Flammeovirga agarivorans: one gene and its partner. The protein of the gene in region 2 binds, or shares a complex with, the protein of the main gene of each other region. Links are inferred from orthologs where the notes say so. Each region holds a gene or a part of one and is shown on either strand. Other genes may lie near its edges. The genes, in order: mnmE and mnmG.

The links.
Region 1: the proteins of mnmG (region 2) and mnmE are in contact, whole or in part, in a solved structure (PDB 9HIP), measured with the Escherichia coli proteins. The link is inferred for Flammeovirga agarivorans from one-to-one orthologs.

The regions. Positions count from the first base shown.
Region 1 is NZ_JABAIL010000012.1:116,695-123,234, reverse strand. What follows is about bases 998-3,995. They hold mnmE (tRNA uridine-5-carboxymethylaminomethyl(34) synthesis GTPase MnmE), read left to right. Parts: upstream 998-1,805; coding sequence 1,806-3,185; downstream 3,186-3,995. Other genes in these bases: HGP29_RS25005 (helix-turn-helix domain-containing protein), read left to right, coding at 3,959-3,995; HGP29_RS25010 (DUF2391 family protein), read right to left, coding at 3,237-3,725; HGP29_RS25020 (type 1 glutamine amidotransferase domain-containing protein), read left to right, coding at 998-1,637. Also shown: HGP29_RS25030 (FecR family protein), read left to right, coding at 1-112; HGP29_RS25025 (Crp/Fnr family transcriptional regulator), read left to right, coding at 206-781; more of HGP29_RS25020, read left to right, coding at 855-997; more of HGP29_RS25005, read left to right, coding at 3,996-4,945; HGP29_RS25000 (VOC family protein), read right to left, coding at 5,043-6,047; HGP29_RS24995 (YncE family protein), read right to left, coding at 6,373-6,540. UniProt on the Escherichia coli protein: Exhibits a very high intrinsic GTPase hydrolysis rate. Involved in the addition of a carboxymethylaminomethyl (cmnm) group at the wobble position (U34) of certain tRNAs, forming tRNA-cmnm(5)s(2)U34.
Region 2 is NZ_JABAIL010000005.1:42,621-49,160, reverse strand. The notes cover bases 1,048-4,045. They hold mnmG (tRNA uridine-5-carboxymethylaminomethyl(34) synthesis enzyme MnmG), read right to left. Parts: upstream 3,485-4,045; coding sequence 1,610-3,484; downstream 1,048-1,609. Other genes in these bases: ybeY (rRNA maturation RNase YbeY), read right to left, coding at 3,717-4,045; HGP29_RS16305 (Ig-like domain-containing protein), read right to left, coding at 1,048-1,511. Also shown: more of HGP29_RS16305, read right to left, coding at 1-1,047; more of ybeY, read right to left, coding at 4,046-4,154; HGP29_RS16290 (ATP-binding protein), read right to left, coding at 4,154-4,555; HGP29_RS16285 (DUF4175 family protein), read right to left, coding at 4,575-6,540. UniProt on the Escherichia coli protein: NAD-binding protein involved in the addition of a carboxymethylaminomethyl (cmnm) group at the wobble position (U34) of certain tRNAs, forming tRNA-cmnm(5)s(2)U34.

The DNA of each region.
Region 1 (6,540 bases), on a different replicon or contig from region 2:
ATTCACAGGAACATTTAATAACAAATCAATTGAAACAGTTATTGAACAAGTAACTGAAGTAATTGGTTGTTCATCAGGTGTTACAGAAGATGGTAAAGTATTATTAAAATAGATTACTGATTATCATTCAAAATATATCAAGGCTACTCTTTAATAGGGTAGTCTTTTTTTGTATCTTATTTTTTCGGACCGATTGAAATTTTGAATGGAAGATTTGATAAAAGCAGCTTTTAACGGAGTTGATTTAACTGAAGAGGAATGGCAGTTTATAAAGGATAGAATAGCACTTCAGCATTTTAAAAAAGGAGATATCCTCTTAAAGGAAAAAGATGAAGTTCTCACCCAATATTATGTGATAGAAGGCTGTCTCCGCTCTTTTTTTATTGATACTCATGAGAGAGAACATACTTTGCAGTTTGCAATCCATGATTGGTGGATAAGTGATTATACTGCTTATTTTGATGCATCAACAGCTATACTTACAATAGAATGTATTCAGGATACAACGGTTTTAGAATTATCAAGAATAACTCAAAAAGAGGTTTTTGAAAAGATTCCCAAAGTCGAGAGTTTTTTTAGAGATAAGCTAGAACATAGCTTTGGAGCTTTTCAACTGCGTATTATTAATAACCTTTCAAAAACAGCGAAAGAGAAATATCTGGATTTCCTAACATCGCATAAGCAAATCGAGAAGCATATTAAGAATTATCATATCGCATCTTACCTTGGAATCACTACAGAAAGCTTAAGTAGAATAAGAAGAGAACTAGCGAAGCAATAACTTTTCTTATCATAGATCAATTTTATAAGTGAATTTATTTTTTGAGTTTTGCATTGTTAAAAATAAAATTCAAATGATCAATTTAAAGCATTTATTAATCGGTCTTATCTCTTTATTAATGTTCCAATCTTGTGGTTCAGAAAAGACCTCTCAATCAAATACAGAAGCACAACCAAAAAAAGTTTTATTTGTACTTACTAGTCATGACCAAATGGGAAATACTGGTGAGAAAACAGGTTTCTGGATAGAAGAATTTGCCACTCCATATTACTTCCTAAAAGATCAAGGAGTTGAAATTACATTAGCATCACCAAAAGGAGGGCAACCGCCTTTCGATCCAAGAAGTGATGCAGACAATGCACAAACACCATCGACAAAACGTTTTAAAGCGGATCAAGAAGCACAGAAGCAGATGGCGAATACACTAAAATTATCTGCCGTAAAAGCAGATGATTATGATGCTATTTTCTATCCTGGTGGTCATGGACCCTTATGGGATTTATCAACTGATAAAACGTCCATTGCTTTAATTGAGTCTTTTTATAACGCAGGTAAACCTGTCTCTGCCGTTTGTCATGCTCCAGCAGTATTCAAAGAAACAAAGGCAAAAGATGGTTCACCTCTAGTAAAAGGAAAAAAAGTAACAGGTTTTTCAGATGAGGAAGAAGCAGCAATTAATTTAACTGAAGTTGTTCCTTTCTTAGTTGAAGATATGTTGAAAGAAAATGGAGGTATCTACTCTAGAGGAGATAATTGGGCTGCTTATGCAGTAGAAGATGGCTTATTAATTACAGGTCAAAATCCAGCGTCATCAGAGTTAGTAGCTAAAAAGTTATTAGCAAAACTGACAAAGTAGAACTTATAAATATCGGTTTGTCCTTGTATTCAAAGGATGAAATTAAAGGTGATAAAGCTCCAAATGGTAGTTTTATCACTTTTTTATTGCTCATATATGAATGAGTCTGAATAAAAGTTTTCTTAATAAAATAAGCTGTATCTTTGCAAGGAATTTAAAATCAATCGAATGCATCATACGATAGAATTAGATACAATTGTTGCATTAGCAACAGTACCCGGTCAGTCTGCAATACATGTGATAAGACTTTCTGGTCCGGATGCGATTAAAATAGTAAACAAAGTATTTAAAGGAAAAGACCTAGAAAAACAGGCAGGACATACCGCTCATTTCGGAACGATTCGCGACGAAGAGGGCGTAATTGTTGATGAGGTTTTAGCTACAATTTTCTACGGTCCTAAATCATATACAGGTGAGAATACGGTAGAAGTATCTTGCCACGGTTCACAATTTATTGCAGACCAACTTCTACAACTTTTTATGAAAGTAGGAGCGAGGTATGCAAAAGCAGGTGAATTTACACAAAGAGCTTTTGCGAATGGCAAATTAGACCTAGCACAAGCAGAGGCCGTTGCCGACTTGATCGCAGCAGATTCACACGCTTCAAGAGATGCCGCAATGCAGCAAATGCGAGGTGGTTTTTCTCGAGATATCAAAGCGCTTAGAGAAAAGTTGATTCACTTTGCTTCAATGATAGAGTTGGAATTAGACTTCTCGGAAGAAGATGTGGAATTCGCTTCAAGAGATGAACTAGTAGAATTAATCAATGAATTGAAAAGAGTAATTAAAGCATTGATTGATTCTTTCTCTATGGGTAATGTCTTGAAGAATGGTGTACCTACTGTTATTGCAGGTAAGCCAAATGCGGGGAAATCAACCTTACTAAATGCATTACTGAATGAGGAAAAAGCCATAGTTTCTGATGTAGCAGGAACAACCAGAGATTTTATTGAGGATGAAATCAATATTGGAGGTGTTACTTTCCGTTTTGTCGATACTGCAGGGCTTAGAGAAACTCAAGATAGAGTCGAAGCGATTGGTGTGCAACGTTCTTATGAGAAGATGAAAAAAGCATCATTGATCATGTATATGTTTGATGCAGCAACTTCGTCAATTGAGGATGTAAAACTAGAAGTTGATGCATTAGAGAAGTTAGGGGTACCTTATATTTTGGTTGCTAACAAATTGGACCAATTGGCCAATGGGTTAGCTACTGATTTCAATGAATTCTCTGACCACTTGATCAAAATCTCAGCAGATCAAGGTACTGGTGTGGAAGAATTGAAAGAAAGAGCCTTACACTTGGTTAACCTTGACAAGGTTCAGTCTGGAAATACAATGGTTACGAATGCACGTCATTACCAATCACTTCGAGAAACTATGAAAGCATTAGATGATGTGATTAATGGTGTTGAAATGGGTATGACTGGAGACTTCTTAGCATTGGATATCCGAAATGCACTATACCACTTAGGTGAGATCACTGGTGAAGTAACTACCGACGATTTACTGGAGAATATCTTCAGTAAGTTCTGTATCGGTAAGTAATTTATCTATTAAAATATTTGAAAAAAGAGGCTTTAGGGCCTCTTTTTTTGTTTACTCCCCAAACTGATCCGTTAAAGTAGCACTCAATGAAGCAGGAAAAGCACCAATTAAAGTTCGCTTAAATGCTAAACTAAAATCTGTTATCCAAGGACATTTATCCACCACTGTAAGTAATATTCCAATAATTAAAACTGATAAGACAAAGGTGCTGAAAATTCTAATTACATATTCTTTTCTGAATAGTTTTAGTTTCATTTTGTAGGATGAATAATAGACAAAGGAAGCAATAAAGACTATGGATATACTACTTAATATCAAAGTATTTAGCCATGGTAATGCATCACCCATTGTCCATACTTCTTCTGTGAATGCTGTCGGAACTGCAAGGATGCTAGCTCCCACAATTATTTCTAAAAGATCATTGATTCTAAATTCAACTTTAAGTGGAATATCAATGGTTCTAAGTATCTTTCCCTGCTCATCCAAAATTTCAAATAACTCGTAAAGCTTTCCATTAATTCTATGATATTTCCGATTCACTCCTTGAATATTGAGTTTCATGCTAAAGTAAATTTTTAGTGATTTTTTCTATTTATCGTGTATCAAAAAGTTATTCTTAAACATTTGATCACCCTACAAAGGTCCGCCTTACGGAATGGAATCACTTGATGAAAAAATTTAAGGAGTTGTGTAAAATCGTCAACTTGATTTTTTAGAATGATGTTTAATGAAACAATTTCTTTGGTATCTTTAATAAGGACAAATTTTTGGAAATGGAAGATAAATATACGTTTGAGACGAGTGAACACACAGTTCATGGAAGCTATGAAAAATTTGCCAAGGATTTAAAAGGTACTTGGGATGGTGAGGAACTTAATATAGACACAGGTTGGTGCACGTATAAAGGACATTCTTTCTGTTTTTTAGAAGAAATGTATGTAGGTATTTTTGAACTGAATTCTAAAAAACCAATTACCGTTAAATATGAACCTGATGATGGTAAAACTTATATCAGTATCAGAATAGGTTTTACAGGATCCTTCTTTAGTAAAGGCGACACCAAAAAATTTCATAATCTAGGCGTTTTTATCTACAATTCTTCACAACAATTTGAAATCGAACTTCCTCATGGAGCAAAATATGAATACGTTACTATCCGGTTTTCTGTTGATTTCTTCAATAAATTCACCCGAGAAAATGCCAACTCCAAAATCAAAGCTCTTTTTCAGAATAACACTCCTTGGTTTCATTACCTTCCGCTTGATGTAGAAATCGAAAACTTTGTGCGTACCATTATTGCGAATGTGGACAAAGACAAAAGAAGAGATATTTATTTTTTTAGTAAGGCATTAGATATTGTCGGTATTATCCAAGAAAAATTGGAGTATGAGAGTACAAATGTCAAAAAGAATATACATCCTGAAGATCTAAAAGCTATGATGCAATTAAAGGATGAATATCTCTCTGATTTTACTGAACAGCCTAATTTATCTGAGTTAAGTGATGAGTTTGGGATGAGTATTTCTAAGTTGAATCGTATTTTTAAATCGATTTTCGATCAACCTATTCTTCAATTTTACAAACAACAAAAGGTGGAAGAAGTCTACAGACAAATTATTTATACCGATAAAAGTTTGACTGAAATTTCTATGGATCTAAATTTTAGTGATAATGCCCATATGAGCAACGTTTTTAAAAAATACTACGGATATGCACCTTCTGAACTCAAAGACAAAAAAGACACTGGAAAATTAAAATAACCTATCGCTTAAAAAGATTATTTGATAAAGAACCCTCTTGATGAGCATTTTCATACAAGAGGGTTTACCATAAATAAAACCAAAACTAATTTATTTCTTAGTGTGCACCACAACCACAAGGTTCAAATGGCTTGTCAACACCAGTTCCACGAACATCACCCAATGCGCCACATCCACCGGCATAGCGAATATCCTGAAGCTGAATGACGTTGTTATCAAAATCTGTAAGGTATAACTCTTTTGTATCTCCATTTGCGTCACCACCACGGTCAGGCATACGTTGTGTGTAGTAAGTTTGCAATGGACCTGTCGCTCTCCAAGATTGACCTAAAACATTCATTCCGAACTCTCCAAGATCTTTCTCAATACGATTTACATCGAAATCTTTCACTGCAAAACAAGTATGGTCGATACGAGGTTTCACACCTTTAGCTTCTGGACCACTTAATTCATAAAGTACCAATGAAGCATTACCCGTTCCTACTCTTAATACTGGTGTTGGACCTTGATATGTATCTACTGGAAGATCAAAAATACTTTGATAGAATTTTAAAGACTCAGCTCCATTAGATACTCCAAGTGTACAGTGGTTTAATTCTATACTCTCTACTAATCCTTTTGTTGGCGCTTCTTCAGGAACAGCATACGTAACATCGCCTAGAAGTCCGCTACCACCGGCATATTTCTCATCTTGGATCTGTACAATAATTCCATCAGGGTCACCAATAAATAATTCAGGAGTACCTTCAACTGCACCACCTTTATCCGTTCCTCTGTTTCTTAATGTAAATTTACCTGGATCTGGATAAATTGATTGTTCATAACCTAAAGCTGTTAAACGCTCAATAAATTCATTAGGATCAAAATTTTCTACAGAGAAACCAAAGTGAGTATAACCCGGCTTGTCCGTTGCTTCTCCTAAAATAGAGAAATATTGAGGGCCATCGCCTACTCTGAATACTACGCTCTCGCCTTGACGGGCTACGATCGGGAAACCGAAAATGCCTTGTAACCACTCCACCATTCTTTTAGGATTTGATACGCGCATTGAAGCATGATTAATTGAAATTACTGGTACTGGTTTGAAATTTTTTTCTGACATAATTTTAATTGTTTGTGTCTTTTCAGACGAATGATATATTTTGAATTTTTCTATTTGTAAACTTCTGACTTTAAAGTCTTTTCGACATCTCCCTCATTGTTTACATTACAAATATCAGGGTTTAAAAAAGGAATCTCTTGAAGGAAAAAGGCAGGTAGTTGTAAGAAATCTTCAACTTGTTTTTTTCTTTTTAATACTTGAATAATATTCTAAACTACTTCACGCTTAAAGAGCAGATTCCTACATCAATTGAATGGCCTAAAAGCAAAAAAAAGAGGCAACATAGTATGATATGTTACCTCTTGATATAAATTATTTGTTTTCTTTATTTTAGATCAAAAATCCCTACACGATCGGATTTTGTACTTCCTACCCAAATACGATTTCCCACTTCGATTGCACTTGTTCCTGCTCCTAGTACACCATAAACAGCAGCCGGCATTACTTCGGTCAACTCAAGCGTTTCAGGATCAATACGTGTGACTTTGAAAGT
Region 2 (6,540 bases):
AATAACTGAACAGTAAAATTATCATGACTACCTTTTACAAGTCCTTCAATAATTCCGTATTTGTCTGGCTCTTTAATACTAAAGTTTAAAGTTTTTTGCTTTGTAGAATCAGTCTTTACAGATACAAAAGAATTTTGTTTTAAGATGATAGCAAAGGCAGAATCTGCAACAAAACCAGGAATAGTTACTTCCGTTTTATCAAAATTAAAGCTTAATGCTTTCCCTCTTGATTCTAAAACACTATCGAGCATTACTGTGTCTTCACTATATACATACATCATACTATCCATGTTCCATTCTTTCATAGGAATTGGAAATCGAAGTACTATATCAAGAGAATCATTTTCTTTAATATCATTGTCTTTTGGAAGTAATTGTTCGAAAGATATTCTAGTAATTTCAACCTCTTCTTCTTCAGCTCCTAAAGCATTACCTACCGATTTTAAAGCACCACCAATAAGGCCTCCACTCTTTTTTCTTTCTTGTCTTTTCTCCTCCGCTAATAGTTCCTTCTTACTAGGGAACATGATCAAAGTATCAAATTCTAATTTTGTATCTAAGGAATCAATACCATAACCGGTAATTCTTAAAGAGTCTTCTTGATCTCTTAAACCAGTATAGATAAGTTTAATTTCTCCTTTCTCTTCCATACTAAAAATACTATCTGTATAAGTATTCGTTTCAGGGAAATCAACACCATATTCTACAATACCTTTATTAAAAGAAATATGCAGGTCTTCTTTTTCTTTCTTGATTCTATTTAGTTTTAGATCTACTAAATCATAATCTCTGACATATAGTTTAACACCATCTATATTTTTATCTAAGGAAATAGAGTCTGAAAAGAAGCCTACTTTTTCTTCTCTAAGAGTGTACTTATAATCTTCGTTTGCATCTGCGATAGCATAAACTTTATAGAATCCAGGCTTAAACCTTTCTAAGATAAATAGCCCGTCTTTTACTGTTCTTGAATAATATAATGGTGGATCAGTATTGACATCCAACGAATCATATGGATCATATAAAGCAATGATTCCACCTTCAATTGGTTCGTTAGTCATTAAATCAAATACTTGACCAGTGACTTCAAGGGAGTCTAGATAGTCTCCAGTACTAAAAGCAAAACGTACATTTTTTGCTGGATTCTTTTCAGTCACATCAACTACTGCTTTACCAAAATCCATAAAGTAGGTAGTATTCTGTTCTAGAGTATCTAGAATATTCATCACTACTTTATTTCTAACAAACTTGGTTTTGTATTTGAAGTCTGTTTTATAAGGAGTGATAATAAGGTTCTGCTTTAGCTTTTCTTCTTGAACATACTCATCAAAATAAAGTGTGATTTTAAGCTTGGTAGTATCAACATTTGTTTGTCCATCGAAGGGATCGCTTGCTCCAAAACGAGGTGGTATTTCATCTTTAGGACCACCAGTAGGAGAGGAGACTACAGCACATGCATATACTGTGAAAAGTATATAGATAGATATAATGATTCTTAGGTATAAGTTCATAGGAACGTTTCTGTTTCTCTAATTTTTCCTATCACAAAATAAGGGATATCTCTTGAATGAGATACCCCTTTTTATATAAAATATAAGATTATTTCTTCTTAATTTTTCTGCTTATCTAAATAGACCATTAAGATAGTTACATCGGCAGGAGTTACACCACTAATTCTTGATGCTTGTCCTAATGTCAACGGAGCTACTTTAGATAACTTTTCTCTAGATTCTGCAGACAAAGCAGTGATTGCTCTAAAGTCAAAACCATCAGGAATTTTATAATTTTCCATAGTGACTAACTTCTCTGCAATCTTTTCTTCTTTCTCAATATAAGCTTCATACTTCAACAAGATTTCAGCTTCCTCTAATGCTTTATCAGAGAAACCATCAAACTCTTCTTTTAGTGTTGGAGCACTATCCATTGTTAAAGCCATATCAACTTTTGTCTTCTTAAGAAACTTATCAGCTTTTAAACCATGGTTCATAGCAGGTAATCCTTTAGCCTCTAAATGAGGGTTTGCATTACTTACTTTTACACTAGTTTCTTTTAAAGTCTCAATAGTCTTATTGATTTGCTCTTTCTTCTTTTGAACAGCATCAAATCGTTCATCAGAGGCTAAGCCAATTTGATGACCAAGTTGAGTTAAACGAATGTCGGCATTATCCTGTCTTAGTAAGATTCTATACTCAGCTCTAGATGTAAACATTCGGTAAGGTTCGTCTGTACCTTTGTTGATCAAGTCGTCAATAAGAACACCAATATAAGCTTCTGATCTTTTTAAGATGAATGGTTCTTTTTCAGTGATTTTATTGTGTGCATTGATACCTGCCATCAAACCTTGTGATGCTGCTTCTTCATAACCTGTAGTACCATTGATTTGCCCTGCGAAATATAAGTTCTCGATTAACTTAGTTTCTAGAGTAGGCTTCAATTGTGTAGGAGGGAAGAAGTCATATTCAATAGCATATCCAGGTCTGAACATTTTAGCATTTTCAAACCCTTCGATTTTACGTAATGCTTTGTACTGTACATCTTCTGGTAAAGATGTAGAGAAACCATTGATATACATCTCACAAGTGTTCCATCCTTCTGGCTCAACAAAGATTTGGTGACGATCTCTTTCTGCAAAACGATTGATCTTGTCTTCAATAGATGGGCAATATCTAGGACCTAATCCTTGAATTCTACCATTGAACATTGGCGATCGATCAAAACCCGTTTTTAAGATGTCATGTACTTCATTACTTGTATAGGTAATGAAACAACTTCTTTGTTTAGTAAGTGTAGTAGTCTGATCTGAGAATGAGAACTTTTCAGGATTTTCATCACCTGCTTGTTCTTGCATTTTTTCCCAGTTCAACGAACGACCATCCACTCGGGGAGGAGTACCCGTTTTCATTCTACCAGATTCAAATCCTAGTGCGACCAATTGTTCAGTTAAACCTTTTGCAGCATGTTCGCCACTACGGCCACCACCAAATTGTTTTTCACCAATATGGATTAAACCATTTAGAAAAGTACCATTTGTTAAGACTACAGATTTAGTATTAAATACAACACCAAGACCAGTCTTAACACCAGTAATTTTGTCACCGTCCATGACTATTTCAGTAGCCATTTCTTGCCATATATCAACATTGAGATTTGCTTCGAGAGCATCTCTCCATTCCTGAGCAAATACCATTCTGTCGCTTTGTGCTCTTGGACTCCACATTGCAGGACCTTTCGATCTATTCAACATACGAAATTGAATCATAGATTTGTCTGTGATAATTCCAGACATACCACCTAACGCATCAATTTCTCTTACAATTTGTCCTTTTGCGACACCACCCATTGCAGGGTTACAACTCATTTGTGCAATGGTCTGCATGTTCATTGTAATCAACAATACTTTTGATCCTAAAGTTGCAGCAGCATGGGCGGCTTCACAGCCCGCATGTCCTCCGCCTATTACAATGACGTCATAAGATGGATACATTCTAATTCCTTTTTTTAAAAGTTCCACGTGGAACAAAACCGAAATAATTTCTAACTACAGTTTTAAATACTGTAAATCAATTAGATTGATAATGCAAAGATACATAATCAATTATTAGTAAAGACTTAATGTTTTCATATAATAAAAAAATGTTCCACGTGAAACACTTAATTTTTTCTACAAAAAGTGTTTCACGTGGAACATATATGAAATTTAACTATAAAAGACTGTACTATTGGGTAAGACCTGAAGATCTTGAAGCAAGTTGTTCATCTTCCAGAGCTCTCATCTTTTTAGCTTCTTCATCAGATTTATCTTTAAATCCTAATAGATGAAGAATACCATGAATAAGTACTCTGTGGAATTCATCAGTTTCACTTGTTCCAATGGTTGAAGCATTTTCTTTAATACGGTCAATGCTCACAAAAATATCAGACTCTATCTCGTTCTCATATTCTGAATTATCAAAAGTGATAATATCAGTGTAGGTATCATGGTCCAAATACTCTACATTAATTTTATGTAAGTATTCGTCAGAGCACAAAATGTAATTAACACCAATGAGTTCGAAATCAAATTTTTTGATAACGGATTGAATCCATTCTTTTACTTGTTCTTCATGTTGAACATCAAAAGAAATGTCTTCAGTAAAAAAAGTAATTTCCCCCATTAAATATAAAATGTAAGTGTAATTGCTCTACCTTCTTTAGAGAACTCTACTTCATCTGCTAAATGCTTCATTAAGAAAATACCTCTACCACCTGGCTTGTCAATATTTTCTGGAGCTGTTGGATCAGGCAGACCATCAAAGTCGAATCCTTTACCTTCATCTTCTATTGTAAAAGCTATTTCTTTATCCGAAACATTTAATTCTAAGTGAACATTTTTATCCTTATCATTTTTGTTACCATGAATGATAGCATTATTCACAGACTCAGTTACGGCAATCATAATGTTACCATAAATGTCATCATTAAAATTAAACTCATCACGAGCTTGATCAATAAAACTCTCCGCTATTCTAACATTTTCTATTAGCGAAGGGATCTTTAATTTGAATGGTTTATTCATTATTGTGCTAGTTGGCATTTCAATCTTTTATCTTTTCAAAGTATTTGTTCACTTCTTGCTTGTAGTAAGTATTCAAGGAAGTAGGAATGGTACGCAATAATTCAATTTGCGTCTCCTTCTGTTTTAGATATTCATCAAAACTGTCAGGAGGAGGAATCTGTTTTTCTTGTCTTGCAGTTTCCGCTTTTCGTTCTTCATCTTGACCTTTTTCTTTTTGTGCCTTTTCAGACTCAAGCATTCTTGTTAAGATCTCTTTTTGTCTTTCAATCAACTTATCTGTAAGCTTTTTGTTGACTAGATCTTCTTCGGTTTTTTCCATTTCTTTCAGAATCTTTCCGTAACCGTTGTCACCTTCTTTGATTCCGTTTCCATCGTCACCTTTATCTTTTCCTTGCATTTGTTCTTGCCCTTTGCCCATACTTTGTTTTAAAGCATTTCGTATCATTTCTTGTTGGGCAGCAAGTTTCGCAAGTTCTTTAGATAATTCTTTACCAGACTTTCCACTTTTCTTTAAGTTTTCCATCTGTTGATTTAATTGCTGTTGCATCTGACTCATGCTAGGAGAGGACGACTGTTGTTTTTGGTTCATCTGTTGCCCTGCCATACTCTGACTCATTTGCTGTTGCATATTATCTAAAATATCGCTCAATAACAAAGCCAAGTTATTTATTGAGGTCATAGAAAATTGCTGTTTACTGGCAGCAACTTCTGGAACTCTTCTTTTGATAGCATCAAGGCTTTCGTCCATGTATTTATTCATTTCAGTAACCTCACGCGTAACAAAAGACTCAATTTGGAAAACTCTTTTCGATAATGCAACTAAACTGTCTTCAATATATTTAGCATCATCTCTTAATTTCAATTGAGTTTGTGAAAGCTCTACAAATTTAGGATCTATTCTTCTAACCTCCTTAAATGATTCCATTAGATTTTCTTGATCAAATGAAAGTTTTAGGAGATTCTCCATTATTTGTCGTAAAGCTTCATGGTCTTCACTGATTTGTTCCATTTGTGCAGACTGCATACTTTGTTGCATTTTTTGTGCCATCTGCTGCATTTTATTAGCAGCTTTTTTCTGCGATTGATGAGCCTGCTTTTTATTATTTTCTTTTAGTTGTTGAGAGGCATTTTGTTGTTCTTTCTCTATTTGCCTTTCATTTGGCGTAAATTGTTCGAAGTCCTGATTGGTTTGTTCCTTCTTATCCATTTTACGCAAATCATCCATCTCTTGTTTAATCTGTTCAAACTTCTTATTAAGTTCGTCCTGCTTTTTAGCTATATCTTCTTGCTGTTTTGTATTTTCCTTCTTTTGTTCTTCAGATTGCTCTTCTGAATTAGCTTCTTTTTCTTCTAATGATTTTGTTTCATTGGCAATTTCTTGTTGCTCTTTTGCTAAATCTTCAAGTTTAGAAGAAACTTCTTTTGCTTTTTGCTCTATCTGTAACTTCTTAAATAACTTAATTGAACGTTCTAATTCATTCTTTAAGTTCTTCTGTTTGTTCTCAATATTCTTCAGGTTTTCTTGAAGAGATTGGTTGATGTAATTTTGTTCCATCAACTTTTGAAGTTCCTCATATAATTTTTGAGTTTCTTCATCATTGATATCATTAATGATCTTCTGTAATTGTTCCGCCTTCTGAGAAGCTTGCTGATCTTGCTTCGAGAACTTACTTTGTTTGTCTTGTAATTGTTGACTCTGCTGTTGGAGACTTTTGATTTGTGCTTCCAATTCTTTTCGTTCTTCAATCAACTTTTGGATGTCTTTTTTATCTTGCCAAGATAATTGACGTTTACCTTTTAGTTTTTCTTCTAACTTCTTTAGGTCTCTATCCAGTTGATCCGCTTTTGCCAAAGTCTCTTCTAGCTTATCTTCTGTTTCCTTTTGTGATTCGTTAATCTCTTTTGCAATCTCTTTGGCTGTCGGTAACGAGAAAGAGTACATAGGTGTCTTACTTCTCTTATTACCATTTACTCCATCATTATCA